One region of the Arthrobacter sp. CG_A4 genome, then DNA from elsewhere that is predicted to be linked to it. Evidence: predicted binding sites of a transcription regulator. Region 1 holds the regulator's gene; the other holds the start of a gene.
The links. The regulator HrcA, encoded in region 1, represses chaperone genes, less so after heat shock. The targets are predictions, from matches to a motif close to TTNGCACTCGNNNNNNNCGAGTGCNAA.
Positions count from the first base shown of each region.

Region 2: RCH07_RS16435 (FmdB family zinc ribbon protein) is a predicted target of HrcA. The motif match lies at 4,242-4,268, and genes of this name have one in related genera.

Region 1 is NZ_JAXCID010000005.1:18,475-28,204, reverse strand. Features, by position in the region: gene lepA (translation elongation factor 4) at 1-1,680, shown strand, start outside; gene hemW (radical SAM family heme chaperone HemW) at 1,726-2,964, shown strand; gene RCH07_RS03455 (DUF4870 domain-containing protein) at 3,037-3,456, opposite strand; gene RCH07_RS03450 (DUF3097 domain-containing protein) at 3,632-4,483, opposite strand; gene hrcA (heat-inducible transcriptional repressor HrcA) at 4,722-5,735, shown strand; gene dnaJ (molecular chaperone DnaJ) at 5,797-6,924, shown strand; gene RCH07_RS03435 (16S rRNA (uracil(1498)-N(3))-methyltransferase) at 6,927-7,715, shown strand; gene RCH07_RS03430 (GerMN domain-containing protein) at 7,725-8,630, opposite strand; gene RCH07_RS03425 (PhoH family protein) at 9,118-9,730, shown strand, end outside.
Region 2 is NZ_JAXCID010000047.1:13,343-19,467, reverse strand. Features, by position in the region: gene RCH07_RS16445 (DUF4011 domain-containing protein) at 1-3,017, shown strand, start outside; gene RCH07_RS16440 (RcpC/CpaB family pilus assembly protein) at 3,050-3,649, opposite strand; gene RCH07_RS16435 (FmdB family zinc ribbon protein) at 3,873-4,154, opposite strand; gene RCH07_RS16430 (5-formyltetrahydrofolate cyclo-ligase) at 4,305-4,970, opposite strand; gene galU (UTP--glucose-1-phosphate uridylyltransferase GalU) at 5,069-5,986, shown strand; gene RCH07_RS16420 (GNAT family N-acetyltransferase) at 5,992-6,125, shown strand, end outside.

The DNA.
Region 1 (9,730 bases):
ATGGACATCGAGCGCGAACGCGGTATCACCATCAAGTCCCAGGCTGTCCGGATGCCGTGGGAACTTGACGGCATCGGCTATGCGCTGAACATGATCGACACCCCCGGCCACGTTGACTTCACCTACGAGGTCTCGCGCTCACTCGCGGCCTGCGAAGGCGCAGTGCTCCTGGTGGACGCGGCCCAGGGCATCGAGGCCCAGACCCTCGCCAACCTCTACCTGGCGATGGAAAACAACCTCACCATCATCCCCGTCCTGAACAAGATCGACCTCCCGGCCGCCCAGCCCGAGAAGTACGCGGCGGAACTGGCCAACCTGATCGGCGGCGACCCCGACGGCGTGCTCCGCGTCTCCGGCAAAACCGGCATGGGTGTCGAGGTGCTGCTGGACAAGATCGTCCGAGACCTGCCCGCCCCGGTGGGTGACCCCAACGCCCCCGCACGCGCCATGATCTTCGACTCGGTCTACGACACATACCGCGGTGTGGTCACCTACGTCCGCGTGGTTGACGGCATGCTGCATCCCCGCGAACGCATCCAGATGATGTCCACCCGTGCCACCCACGAACTTCTCGAAATTGGGGTCAGCTCCCCGGAGCCCACCCCGTCCAAGGGCCTCGGCGTCGGCGAAGTGGGCTACCTCATCACCGGGGTGAAGGACGTGCGCCTGTCCAAGGTGGGCGACACCGTCACCAATCTGGCCAAGCCTGCCACCGAATCGCTCCCCGGCTACGCGGACGCCAAGCCGATGGTCTTCTCCGGCCTGTATCCGCTGGATGGCACGGACTATCCGGTGCTCCGCGATGCGCTGGAGAAATTGATGCTCAACGATGCCGCGCTGGTGTACGAGCCCGAGACGTCCGCCGCGCTGGGATTCGGCTTCCGGGTGGGTTTCCTGGGCCTGCTGCACCTGGAAATCACCCGTGAGCGGCTCGAACGGGAATACAACCTGGACCTGATCTCCACGGCCCCCAACGTGGAATACGAGGTGACGCTGGAGGATAAGAAGGTCGTCCACGTCACGAACCCCAGCGAGTACCCCAGCGGAAAGATCGCCGAAGTCCGCGAGCCAATGGTGTCCGCCACCATCCTCGCGCCGAACGAATTCGTCGGCGCCATCATGGAACTGTGCCAGAGCCGGCGCGGTGTGATGGGCGGCATGGACTATCTTTCCGAGGACCGGGTGGAAATCCGGTACCGCCTGCCGCTGGCGGAAATCGTCTTTGATTTCTTTGACATCCTCAAATCCAAGACCCGCGGCTATGGGTCTTTGGACTGGAAAGCCGACGGCGAGCAGGCGGCCGATCTGGTCAAGGTGGATATTATGCTCCAGGGCGAGCAGGTGGACGCTTTTTCCGCGATCACCCACCGGGACAAGGCCTATGCCTACGGCGTGATGATGACGGGCAAACTGCGCGAACTGATTCCGCGGCAGCAGTTCGAGGTACCCATCCAGGCTGCCATCGGCTCCCGGATCATTGCCCGCGAAAGCATCCGGGCCATCCGCAAGGACGTGCTCGCCAAGTGCTACGGCGGTGACATCACCCGGAAGCGCAAACTACTGGAAAAGCAGAAGGAAGGCAAAAAGCGCATGAAAATGGTGGGCCGCGTCGAGGTACCGCAGGAAGCATTCATCGCCGCCCTCACCACGGACGAGTCCAAGGACAAGGCCAAGAAGTAGCGGTGCCTGCTATGACTGCTGCCGCAACGCAGGCCGGCCCGGCCAATGCCTAGCGCACTTCCACTGGGTGACCCGGCGCCGCCGGACGGGCTCCTGCCGGCGCAGGCGCTGGAGGCCGCCGCGGCCCGGGCTTTCGGGCTCTACGTGCACATCCCGTTCTGTGCCGTCCGCTGCGGCTACTGCGACTTCAATACCTATACCGCCACGGAGCTCGGCGGCGGGGCATCCCAGGACGCCTACGCCGGCACCGCCGTCGCGGAAGTCGACTTCGCGGCGGAGGCCCTGAAGAACAGCGGCCTGCCGCCGCGCCCGCTCAGCACGGTCTTTTTCGGCGGCGGGACGCCCACGCTGCTGCCCGCGGCAGACCTCGCCCGCATCCTCGCAGCCGCGATCGCGGCGTGGGGCCTGGCACCCGGCGCCGAGGTCAGCACCGAGGCGAACCCGGACTCCGTCACGCCCGAATCCCTGCAGCTGCTCGCCGCCGCCGGCTTCACGCGCGTCTCCTTCGGAATGCAGTCGGCGGTCCCGCACGTTCTGAAGATCCTGGACCGCACCCACACCCCCAGCCGGGTGCCCCGGGCGGTGCAGTGGGCCCGCGACGCCGGCCTCGCCGTCAGCCTCGACCTGATTTACGGCACTCCGGGGGAGTCGGCCGAGGACTGGCGCTACTCGGTGGAAACGGCGCTGTCCTACGGCCCGGACCACATCAGCGCCTACGCACTGATCGTCGAGGACGGCACCAAGCTCGCCGCGCAGATCCGCCGCGGCGAAGTTCCGGGAATCGACGACGACGACCACGCCGCCAAGTACGAACTGGCCGACGAACTCATCTCAGCCGCCGGGCTTGCCTGGTATGAGGTCAGCAACTGGTCCCGCACCCCGGAGCAGGCCTGCCGGCACAACCTCGCCTACTGGCGTGGGGATGACTGGTGGGGGATTGGTCCGGGGGCGCACTCACATGTGGGGGGCGTGCGCTGGTGGAACGTCAAACACCCCACCGCCTACGCGAACCGGCTGGGTTCCGGACTCTCGCCCGCCGCGGGGCGGGAGACGCTTGATTCCGCGACCCGGAACGTGGAGCGCGTTATGCTCGGGGCCCGGCTGAACCCAGGGCTGGAGATCTCCGGCCCCGGCGGGCTGGGGGACACAGGGCGCCACGCCGTCGCCGGACTCATCGCCGACGGCCTCGTGGACCCGGCCGCCGCCTTCAAGGGCCGCCTGGTGCTGACGTTGAAGGGACGGCTGCTCGCCGACGCCGTAGTGCGCCGCCTCCTGCCCGACTAGGGCCGTCAAACGTGGGCCCACGCCCGCAGGGTTCCCCGGCCGGGCTTGCGAGGTTAGGGTGCGGGGCGGGGACTACTTGATCCAGCGAAGGTTGAACTCGTAACGGTGCGGCTGGCCCCGGTTGACGTGAATGCCGGCCGCTACCGAGAAGCACGTCACAGCAATCCAGATGACCGTGGCGAGCACGGCGAAGACGTTGCCAACCACCGGCACAAAAACCAGGAGATTGGCGATCACCGCGGCGATCGTCGGGGGCAGCGTGAAGTTGAGCGCTTCCTTCGACTCCTGCGCCGTGAACGGGCCGCGGTCCTTGAAAATCAGGTAGACCAGCAGCGACGGAACGCAGCCCAAAATGCCGCCAAAGTGCGCCAGGGTGGCCCACTGCCGGTCCTCATTTGCCGTCAGCGGCAGCGCATTTGCGGGAACGCCTTGATAAGGGGGTTGGCCATGGCCGGCCTGGGTGCCCGGCTGTTCGCGTGCGTTATCTGCCACGGGTTCGTCCTTCGGATTGCGGTGATGCCTTGGAGCCTGGAAGTTCGCAGGCCGCGGGAGAAGCGCAGCCGACGTTCCAAGAATACGTGCTCGGACGGCCAAACGAAGATCAGGGTCCGCGAACGGTGCTGCCCGGCCGCGATCGCGCGTGGAGAAATGTCCGCATGGAGAAATGTCAGGGCACGGTGAGGAAGTCGATGACCTCTTCGACCCGGCCCAGCAGGGACGCTTCCAGATCGGCGTAGCTGCGGACGGCGCCGAGGAGCCTTTGCCAGCCCAGGCCGACATCCTCCTTGGTGCTGTGCGGCCAGCCGAACGCCGTCAGGATGCCGGTCTTCCAGTCCACGCCGCGGGGGATCACGGGCCACTGCTCGATGCCCAGCACTGCGGGCCGGATGGCCTGCCAGACGTCCACATAGGGGTGGCCGACGATCAGGACATTGCCCTTGGCCCCGGGCGAGGCCATCACGGCGTCGGCAATCCGTGATTCCTTGGACTGAGGCACGAGGTGGTCCACGAGCACGCCGAGACGGCGGCCGGGACCGGGCCCGAATGCCGCCACCGCGCCCGCGAGGTCGTCAATGCCGTGCAGCGGCTCGACGACGATGCCCTCCACCCGGAGATCGTCGCCCCAGACCTTCTCGACGAGTTCGGCGTCGTGTTTTCCTTCCACCCAGATCCGGCTGGCTTTAGCGACCTGGGCCCGCTGGCCCCCCACCCGGACCGAACCGGACGCCGTGCGCGTGCCTCCTGCCGGTGCCGGGGCGGGCCGCGGCGCCGGCGGCGTCAGCCGGATCGGCCGGCCTTCCAGCAGGAAGCCGAAGCCAAGCCGGAAGGACCGCGACCTGCCCCGGCGGTCCTCCAGCGCCACAACATGCATCCCGCCGGACTTCTCCACCCGTGTGACGGCACCGACCCAGCCGGACTGCACGTCCTCGAGCACCATGCCGCGTTCCACCGGCACCTCGGGCAAACTGGTCTTGGCGGGGGCGGACAGGTCCTGGGGGCCCCAGTTCTGGTACGACATCTGTTACACACTGCTTTGCGCTTGGAATGATAGGGCGGGGTGTGCCCGAAAACACGAGCCCCTGGAACAACGCCTGGAGCGGATTCAATGCTAACAACGCGGCGACTCATATTAGACTTGTTAGCACTAAGGCATGTCGAGTGCCAGCCGCGGGCCGCCCGGGCCCCGGCGGGAAAGAACGGCCGGGCCCGCTGCCTGGGCCGGCTGCGAATGCAGGACCGTCGATTGGAGGTGCAGTGTGAGTGAACCGCGCAAACTCGAAGTGCTGCGCGCCATCGTCGAGGACTATGTCCACTCGCGTGAACCCGTCGGATCAAAGGCGCTCGTGGACCGGCACCACCTGGGCGTTTCCAGCGCCACGATCCGCAATGACATGGCGGCACTCGAGGATGAGGGCCTCATCACGGCCCCGCACACGAGCGCCGGACGGATCCCCACAGATAAGGGATACCGGCTCTTCGTGGACCAGATTTCGGCCGTCAAGCCGCTCTCCCAGGCCGAACGGCGGGCCATCCAGGCGCTGCTGGAGGGATCCCAGGACCTCGACGACGTCCTGGACCGGACGGTGCGGCTCCTTGCCCAGCTGACCAACCAGGTCGCCGTCGTGCAGTACCCCCACCTCAGCCGCGCCAGGATCCGGCACATCGAATTCGTCCTGCTCGCGCCCCGGAAGGTGCTGGCGGTCCTGATCGCTGATACCGGCAAGGTAGAGCAGCGCGTGATCGACGTCGGGCAGGACTTCGGAGACGAGGCCCTCGCAGAGCTGCGGACCCGGTTCCTGGGCAGCCTCTCCGGCACCGCGTTGAACCTGCTCCCGCAGTCGCTGCTCGCCGTCATCGCCGGCTGTCCGCCTGTCCGGCGCAGCGCAGCCCAGGCGCTGGCCCGCGGGCTGGAAGCCCTGGCCGTCAGCAGCCGCGAGGAGCGGATGGTCATGGCCGGGACCGCCAATCTGGCCCGGTCCACCGTGGACTTCCCACTGAGTATCGGCCCGGTGCTGGAAGCCCTCGAGGAGCAGGTGGTCATGCTCCGCCTGCTCAGCGATATGGCGGCGGACCCGCGCGGCGTGACGGTGAGCATCGGCCGGGAGAACCCGTATGACGGGCTCGCGGAGGCATCGGTGGTCGCGACGGGGTACGGGCCCGATGCCACCGCCAAGGTGGGCGTGCTGGGGCCCACCCGGATGGACTATCCCACCACCATGGCCGCCGTCCGTGCGGTGGCCCGCTACCTTTCAAGGATTCTCGGGCCCTAACGGACCGACACCAGACTTCTTGCCCCCAACAGGTAAGTACAACCAGGAAGAGATACACACTTTGAGCAGCCATTACGACGTTCTTGGAGTCTCCCGCGAGGCAACGGGAGAAGAAATCAAGAAGGCTTACCGCAAGCTGGCACGGAACCTCCACCCGGATGTGAACCCGGGGGAGGACGCCTCGGACCGTTTTAAGTCCGTCACCCATGCCTACGAGGTGCTCTCCGATCCGCAGAAACGCCGGATCTATGACACCACAGGAAACGAGAACGGCACCGACAACGGCTTCGGCGGCGGCAGCTACTCGGGCCAGGGATTCGCCTTCCAGGACATCTTCGAGACGTTCTTCGGTGCCGGCGGCCAGGGGGGCCCGGCGTCACGGATCCGCCGCGGCCAGGACGCCCTGATCAGCGTCCGGATCGACCTCCGCGACGCGGTGTTCGGCATCAACAAGAAGCTCGAAGTCGACACGGCCGTCACTTGCCCCACCTGCGAAGGCTCCTGCTGCCGCGACGGCAGCCACCCGGAGCGCTGCGACATCTGCGGCGGCAGCGGCCAGGTCCAGCGCGCCGTGCGATCCATCCTCGGCCAGGTCATGACGGCGGCCCCCTGCGGCAGCTGTGAAGGTTTCGGCACCGTCATCAAGGACCCCTGCAACGAGTGCAACGGGCAGGGCCGGATCCGCAGCCGCCGTTCCCTCACGGTCAAGGTCCCCGCCGGCGTAGCGACCGGCACCCGCATCCAGCTGTCCGCACAGGGCGAGGCCGGTCCTGCCGGCGGACCCTCCGGCGACCTGTACGTGGAGATCCGGGTCAACAACGACGCCACCTACGTCCGCGACGGCGACGACCTGCACGCGAGCCTCAACATCCCCATGACGGCCGCCGCTCTCGGCACCGAGCTCAACCTTGATACTTTTGACGGCCAGCACGGCATCGACGTCAAGGCCGGGACCCAGTCCGGCGAGGTCATCACCCTCCGCGGCCTCGGCGTCACCCACCTGCGCGGCTACGGCCGCGGGGACCTCAAGGTCCACCTGCAGGTTGACACCCCCGCCAGGCTCGACGCCGCCCAGGAGGACCTGCTCCGGCAGCTCGCCAAGCTCCGCGGCGAGCAGTTCACGGAAGGCAAGCTCGCGGCCAGCGGAGGCGTCTTCGCCAAGCTCCGGGACCGGCTCGGTAACCTGTAACGGTGAGCAACCCGGTCTTTTTCACGGCCCCGGGAACCCTCGACCGGCAGGTCCCCGGTTCCACTTTCGTCCTCGACGGCGCCGAGGCCCGCCACGCGGTCACCGTCAGGCGACTCGCGGTGGGGGAGAGGGTGGACATTGCCGACGGCGCCGGCCGGCGCCTGACTGGCACCGTCACCGCCGTCGCCGCCGGTGAGCTGACGGTGGAATGCAGCGGACTTACCGTCGAGTCCTGGCCCGTCATCCGGCTGGTCCTCGTACAGGCCCTCGCCAAGGGCGACAGGGACGTGCTCGCGGCGGAGACCGCGACCGAACTGGGGATCGACGCCGTCATTCCGTGGCAGGCCGAGCGCTCGATCGTACGCTGGAAAGTCGAGCGGGCGGCCAAGGCCCACGCCAAGTGGCAGTCCGTCGTCACGGCAGCAGCCAAGCAGGCGCGCCGTGCCTGGATTCCTGAAGTCCGCTCCCTGGCCGACGCCGCCGGTCTGCAGGCGGCCGTGGCTGGCGCGGACCTCGCCGTCATCCTGCACGAGGACGCGCTGCGTCCCCTGCGTCCGGTGCTGGAGGCCTGGCAGGCGCGCCTCGGCGACCGGCCGCCGGGCGAAGACACCAACGGCGCGCTCGAGGTTTTGCTGATTGTCGGGCCCGAAGGCGGCATCAGCCCCCGGGAGGTGGCCCGGCTCTGCGACGCCGGCGCCGTGACCGCCCTGCTGGGACACCACGTGCTGCGCTCATCCACCGCCGGTCCGGCGGCCACCGTGCTCGCGAGCGACATCCTGGGCCGCTGGTAGCAGGAGACGCTATTGGACGCTGAACCCGCGGGTATCAGCAAACAGGCCCTGGGCCGGGTTGCCGTCCTCCAGCTGGGCAACCCTGATTTCGTAATTTCCCGGACCCAGGTTCACTGAGAGGCTGAAGGCACCGGACTGGCCGGACTGGCCGGGCTCCGCCGAGGCGGCCGCGGTGCCGTTCAGGTAGGTGGTCTTGGCGCTTCCGTCGATCCGGAAGATCTCCCAGCGGAGTTTGCCGCCCGGGACGGTGCTCCGGCCGGAGACTTTGACGGTGCCGTCCTCCACCGGAGTGCCCTCCTGGGGATCAAGGATCCACACCGGGGCGACCAGGCCCGCGCTGCGCGACATCGGAGTGCCGAGCCGGACACGGTTGAATGCGACGTAGTCGGTGTGCCCGTCCACGAGCACCACGACCTGGACCTGCTGGCCGGAGTCGATCAGGCCCGCGCTGGCGCCGGCCGCCGTCGCGGTGTAGACGAGTTGCTGGATGGCCCGCTCGGCCATCGCGGCGTCGACGTTGGCGTTGAAAGCGTCAGCCGAGACGTCCACCGTAATCACGTTCTTGCCGGAAATGGAGCTGGCAAGTTTCTTGGGATTCTGCCACGGGGTGAAAAAGTCCGGATCCAGTGGCTTTTGGGACATCATCACCCGGAGAGCCTGCGTGACAGGGTTTTCCTGCTCCGGAACATCGCGGAACTCGCGGTACAGGAAGGTATTCTCGTCGCTGCGGCCGATCCAGTACACCGGAGCCTTATTGGAGGCCTGCGCGGTTTCCAGCGGCGCGCTGGTGCTCGGAGCACCCGGGGAGGCCGCGCCGTTCAGGACCGAAGGGGTGCTGGGGTTGCTGCTGCCGGGCTGGGGAGTGACTACGCAACCGGACAGGCCAAGCGCCGCGGGCAGCACCAGCAGCAGCATGCCGGCACGTATCCGCCTGCCGGCTGCCGTCTGTTCAACTCCACGCTGCCTGATTGCCGCTGTCCTCTTCTGCTTGTCGATCCTGCTTGTCGATTCTGCTTGCCGATCGTGCATGCCGCCGGGCGGGGCCGTTGTTCCGTGGCCCGTCCGCCCTGGCAGCGGCCGATTTCCAGCATGGCACAGCGGCGCGGCACGGCACCGTGGTTTGGGACCGGGCCGGTGAACTGCAACGGGAACGATATGAGGCCGATACGAAGTTGATACCAAAAACCGGGAACAGGGCCCGGCGGCGGCCGCCGGTCCGGCCCGGCGGCACACCGGTTCCGCCTGCCACGGCGCCGTGCGGCGCCGTGCGGCGCGCCGCGCTGGCGTAAGATGGGAGGACCCTGAGGGGCCGGAACCAGGAGGCGGACACCGCCGTCGGGCCGGATCAGCGGGACAGACCATTTCCGAGTTGGAGGGGACCAGAGGCCCGCGGGCCAACACCATGACTGAAGCAGCGAACAGCAAGGCCCGGATCAGCGCCGGAGGGCGCCCCGCAGGAGACTTTCCCCACTCCCTTCCAGGGCTGCGGACGGAGGTGGTCCTGTTCGACAACGCCGACCAGATGGTCCAGTCCCTCGGCAGTCATGACGAAGCCCTGCGTTTCATTGAGATCCAGTTCCCCGCCGTTGACTTCCATGTCCGCGGGAACGAGCTCTCGATCAGCGGGCCGTCAGCGGATGTGCCGCGGATCATGCGGCTGCTCAACGAGGTGCGCGAGCTTGTCGCCAGAGGCACCGTGGTGACCCCCGCCGTGCTCAAGCAGCTGGTTTCGCTGCTTCGCAGCCAGTCCCTGCAGAACCCGGTCGACGTGCTCACCCACAACATTCTCTCAAGCCGGGGCAAAACGATCCGCCCGAAGACGCTGAACCAGAAGAACTATGTGGACGCGATCGACGCCAACACCGTGATCTTCGGGATCGGCCCGGCAGGAACCGGCAAGACGTACCTGGCGATGGCCAAGGCCGTCCAGGCATTGCAGCAGAAGGAAGTCAGCCGGATCATCCTGACCCGTCCCGCCGTCGAGGCGGGGGAGCGGCTCGGGTTCCTGCCCGGCA
Region 2 (6,125 bases), on a different contig from region 1:
TAGCGTCGCTCCATAATGTCCGCCAGCGCTGGGGCTGCTCCCCGTATGAGGCCATGCAGTCGCTGGCCGCGCTGACCTCCATCCAGCCGGAGGCCCCGGCCACCACCGTCCGGCTCAAGCGCAGCGTGCTGGACAGCATCCGCGACCGCGAGGAATTGGCCGGACGGCTCCGCCGCGCCGCCGAGCTGGGCAGTTTCAGCCGGTCCTCGACCACGAGCCCCTGGCATGGCGCACGGCTCCTGACCCGCAAGGAAACCCAGGAAGCCCAGCAGGTTGCCCGGTCCGTTGCGGAAAGGCTGCCGGAATTGCGCGGGCGGATGGACGGCGTCGCGGACCACGCCGAGATCCGCCTCGGCGAGACATTCTCCGAGTGGGGCGACCAGATCGAACTCCTCGTCGCCGTCCGCGAAAGCCTCGACAAATTTACCCCGGACATCTTTGACCGCCCGGTCCACGACCTCATCTCCGCGACCGCCGCCTCTTCCTGGCGCCGCGAACGGAACATCGAGATGCCCTCCATGCAGCGCTCCCGCCTGCGCCGGGTGGCAAAAGAGTACGTCCGGCCCGGTGTGCACATCGCCGATCTGCACAGCTCCCTGGTCCTGGTGCAGGATCAGCGCGCCGCATGGTCCGGGTACGCCACGACGCAGCGACACCCGGCCGTCCCGTCCGGCCTCGCGGAAATCATCGCCCTCTACCGCGGGCTGGAAGCTGAACTCGCGGAGCTGGGCCAGGCCGTCCGGCACACCGCGGCCGGCGGGGAACTCCACGGCACCCCGTATGAGGAACTGATGGAGCGCCTGGAACGCCTGGTGGCGGACACGGGCACCCTCGAGACCCTGCCGGAGCGGACGCTCCTGGTCGAAAACATGCGCGAGCACGGCCTCGGCGAGCTGCTTTCCGACCTCGCGGAACGCGAGGTGCCTGTCGAGTCGGTGGCGGCGGAACTCGAACTTGCCTGGTGGCAGTCGGCCCTGGAGGCCATGATCAGCGGCGATGACTACCTCGCCATGTCCGACGGCGACGCCCTTCGCCAGCTCGAAGCGGAGTACCGCCTCGCGGACAACGCCCACATCGCGAGCGGTGCTGCAAGGTTGCGATGGAAGCTCGCCGAACGCTGGCGGGCCGCCATCGGGGAAAACCCGCGCCAGGCTGACCTGCTCCGGAGCCTGCTCAAGGACGGCCGGGTGACCCTGGCTGCCCTGACCGGACAGGCCCCGGAGCTGCTGCCCATGCTGGTGCCTGTGTGGTCGGTCAGCCCGTACCTGATGACGGGCGTGCTTCCGGTGGAGCAGAGGTTCGACGCCGTCGTCATCCTCGACGCGGAGGCGACCTCCCTGCAGGCCGTGCTGCCGTCCATCGCCCGCGCGAAGCAGGTCATTGCCTTCGGCGACGACCGGATCGCCAGCCCCCGGACCTTTACTGTCGGCGTGGAGCGGCTCGCCGCGGGGGAAAGCTCGCATCAGGGCGTTGAGAGCGCCTACAAGGCCCTCACCCGCGTACTGCCCGTCTGGAACCTCCGCACCGTGTACCGCGCCGTCGACGAAGACCTTGTGCGGCAGTTGAGCAGATCCTTTTACGACGGCGGGCTCCGCCGGCTTCCGGAGGGGCAGTCCGCGACCGGCCTGGACCGGGCGTTGACGGTGGAATACCTGCCGGACGGCACCGGGCTGCCCAGCGCGGACCAGGACGGCGTCGAGTCCGTAGTGGCCGAGGTGAACCGGGCCGTTGAGCTCGTCTTCGAACACGCCAGGCTCCGGCCCCGGACGTCGCTCGCCGTCGTGACCGGAAGCCTCCGCCACGCCGCCCGGATCGGCGAGTCGATCCGGCTACAGCTGCCCAACTACCCGCTGCTGGCCAGCTTCTTCACCGCGGGGGACGAATCCTTCCGCGTGGTGGACCTGGAACGTGCCCAGGGCCTGGTCCGCGACCATGTGATCTTCTCCCCGGGCTACGGCCGCACCCCGCACGGGCGCGCGCTGCACAGCCTGGGCCCGTTGTCCGCAGAGGGCGGCCGCGCCAAGTTCGCCCTCGCGATGACCCGGGGACGCCGCTCCCTGCACGTGCTCAGCTGCTTCCGTCCAGAGGACCTTGACGTCACGAGGCTAAGCCACGGCGCGGTTGACTTCTATGAGCTCCTGGACCGTGAAATCGCCGGCAACTCCGATCTGGGCAGCCCTGCCTCGCGGGCCGCCGCCAGCGAGCAGGCGCTTGGTGCGGACCCGCTCGTGGCGGACCTGGGCGACCGGCTCCGTGCCCGCGGGGCACGGGTGTGGCACCAGTACGACGGGGCCCTGAATATGGTGGCGGCGGCCGACCCGCTGAGCACTATGGGCCAGGACGACGCCGACGTTCCCCGGCCGGTGGCCATCGAGTCCGACGGCACCGAGCAATACCGGCGGCTGACCGTGCGGGAACGGAGCAGGCTCCGGCCCCAGCTGCTGGAGCGGCTCGGCTGGCGCTATATGCCGCTATGGACCATAGAGGTTTTCACCGATCCTTCCGCGTGCGCCGACCGGATCGGCGGCTACCTGGGCCTGGAAAAGCCTGAAGTGTCCAGCAGGAACCGGACCTCGCCGGGATTCTTCGACGACGACGTCGAGAACCTGGCCGGCAATGACGCGCAGGAGCGGATCCAGTGGTTCCAAGCGCACTCGGACTGGCCGGACATCGAGGACGGACGCGGAACGGATCACCGAAGCAAGGAGACCGACGGCATGAGTGCAGACCGCGATAGTGGGAACGACGCTGCCAGCGGCGACGCCAGGGGCCGGGACACCCAGGGCCGGGACGCCCAAGGTTGGGACGCCCGAGGTTGGGACACCCAAGGCCGGGACGCCGGCGACCGAAAGGATGCAGTGGAATCGGCACGCCAGCCGGCAGCCCAGGCCACGGTCCCCGAGGATGTGCTGCCCAACAAGGCCACCGAAGACGATCCCCGGCGCTGGGGCGACCGGCCCAGCGGGTACGACCACGATTCCTGGCTCCAGGAGCAGAAGCCTCCGCACTGGGGCTAATCACCTCACGGGGGAAGTCCCGGCGGGACGGCCTACCCGGGAACGGCAGTGACGAGGACGAAGAACAGCTTTCCCTGGGTGGAGGACCCGGCGAGCCGCTGCGCCTGATCAGGGCCGGCAGCCACGACCAGAAGGCCGTCCGGTTCTCCGCTGGCCAGCCATTGGCCAGCCTCCCCGCCGTGCTCGGAGGTCCACAGCACAGGCACGGCCGCGGCCAGAAGCTGGGACACCGCCGGTTGTTCGAAGCCGTTGCCGCTCGTCATCACCACGTTCACAAGCTGCCCGGGGGAGAGTAGCCGGATAGACGCCGGATCCGCCATCCGGAGCGGCACGGCGGCGGATCCTGCCGGGCTGCCGGCCAGCAGCCCGGGCCCCAGCAGTTGCGCATCGGTGAGCAGTTGGCCTTTGCGAAAGGCAACCGCCAGCTGCTTGCCCTGTAGCTCGGCGCTGGTGCTGAAGCTGCCGCCGGGCACAACGCCGCGGGGGACGTTCAGCACCGTGAGGTCATCTACGGCCAGTGTCTTGCCGGCCGGCAGGTCCCTGGCCGCAGCGAAGGCGGTCACAGTGTCTGCAGGCTCGGGAGTCAGCTGCTGCACCGTGAGGCCCGCGGCGACGCACAGCAGGAGGGCCACGGCGAGACGCCGGTTGCGGTTCAGCCAGCGTCTCAGGCGTCGGCGCTGCGGCAGACGCTGAGGCAGAGTTGGCGGTCTGCTGGTCTGCCCTGGGTGTGCGAGTGGACCGTGCAGGCGGCGGGAAACGGGGGACATACCGCCACGCTACGCAGCGGATCTGCCAAGCGGCAGGCGTGCAAGTGCCTATGTGGACAAGTTGGCGTCCACCGCGCGGAGGCGCGACCTACGATGCGGAAGCAGAAGCAGAAGCAGAAGCAGAAGCAGAAGCAGCCGCGGGCGTTGCTGCGGGTGTAGCTGCCGGTGCGGGCGCGACGGCGCTGCCCTTGGCCTGACGGGAGTCCGTCCGGTAGAAGCCGGAGCCCTTGAAGACGACGCCGACGCTGTTGAACTTCTTGCGCAGGGTCCCCTGGCATTCGGGGCAGGACGTGAGAGAGCCATCGGTGAATGACTGCACGATCTCGAAGTTGTGGCTGCAGTCCTTGCAGGCGTATGCGTAGGTGGGCACTGGAAATCCTCCTCTAAGACAAACGAGCAGGTCCCGTGCTGCCCGGTCAGGATCATTGCCGACATATCCGTCGACAGGTTCCGTCCCTTAGCAGTCGCAGGGCCTGGGTGCTAATTCTATCATCCGGGAGGCGGGGTCTCCCGAGGGCGTTTACAGCAACCGGATCAGCCCGGCCGGTGTCAGGGCGGCAGCTACCTTGCGGTCAAAGTACTCCGCCGGGATGCTCCCGGCGGGCAGCACCTCGCCGGCGAAGACGACGGCTGCGGTCGGCAGCGGCGGGAACGCGCCGCCGTCGGGCAGTGCGGGCCGCGCTGGCAGGACGGCATCCAGAGCCGCGAGGAACTTGTCGTAGTAGCCGCCGCCCTGCCCGATTCTGTTGCCGGCGAGGTCCACTGCGGTGGCCGGCAGGAAGATGCCGGCGACGTCTTCCATCACCGCTGTGCCGTGGCGTTCCCCGGCAGGTTCCTGGATGGGGGCGTAGCGGCTGCGGACAAACCCGGACGACGGCGTCCAGTAGACCCAGCTCAGTTCGAGCGCGGGCTCGCAGACCGGCAGCAGCACCCGGTGCCCGGCGCCGTGCAGCGCCGTCAGCAGGGGGAGGGTGGGCGGCTCGGACCCCACGCCCAGATAGGCGGCGAAGGTGGCGGGCACGGTAGCAGCAGTCGCAGCAACCGTGGCAGCTGCGGCGGCAACAACCGTGGAGGCCCAGGCCAGGCCGTGGCGTGCGAGGCCAACCCCTGCGCTCTCCAGCTCAGCTGCCGACAGGGCGGCGCGCCGGGCGCGGTGGCTGGACCGGATCTCTTCCTTGGACGCCATGACGGCCCGTACCTCCATCTGGCGAAGGCCGGGAGTGCGTGCCCCCCGGCGGCTGGAATGATTACCTATTGTTTTGGTCCCTCCGTTAGATTAGTCCAGTGACTACACCCAACGCTCCCGTCCGCAAGGCCGTCATCCCCGCTGCGGGCCTCGGCACCAGATTCCTTCCCGCGACGAAGGCCATGCCCAAGGAAATGCTGCCCGTCGTCGACAAGCCGGCCATCCAGTACGTCGTCGAGGAAGCAGTCAACGTCGGCCTGAGCGACATCCTGATGATCACCGGACGCAACAAGCGCGCGCTCGAGGACCACTTCGACCGTGTCCCCACGCTTGAAGCCACCCTTGAGGCCAAGGGGGACACCGCCAAGCTCGAGTCGATCCAGGCTGCCAGCAACCTCGGCGACATCCACTATGTGCGCCAGGGCGATCCCCTGGGCCTGGGCCACGCGGTCCTCCGCGCCAAGCAGCACGTCGGCTACGAGCCGTTCGCAGTCCTGCTCGGCGATGACCTGATCGATGCCCGCGACGAACTGCTCAGCACGATGATCGAAGTCCAGGCCAAGACCGGCGGATCCGTCATCGCCCTGATTGAGGTGGATCCCGCCCAGATCAGCGCCTACGGCTGTGCCGACGTCGAGGCGATCAGGGGTGAAGAGTACGTCCGGATCAAGCACCTCGTGGAGAAGCCCGACGTCGATGACGCACCGTCCAACCTTGCCGTGATCGGCCGCTACGTCCTCCACCCGGCGGTCTTTGAAGTACTGGAACGCACCGAACCCGGCCGTGGCGGTGAAATCCAGCTCACCGACGCCCTGCAGGAGCTCTCCTCCGGCGACGGCGAAGGCTACGGCGTCTACGGCGTCGTGTTCCGCGGCCGCCGCTACGACACCGGCGACAAGCTCAGCTACCTCAAGGCCTGCGTCCAGCTTGCCTGCGACAGCGAGGACCTGGGCCCCGGCCTGCGTGAATGGCTGCCCGGCTTCGCCTCTAGCCTCGCTCCGAGCCTCACCAAGTAATTCCCATGGCGGGCTTCAACTGGCCGGTCACGCTGGAAAGCGGTGACCTCGTCCTGCGGCCGATCCGCTACCGCGACCGCAAGGAATGGACCGAGGTCCGCACCCGCAACAGCGAGTGGCTGGCACCCTGGGAAGCGTC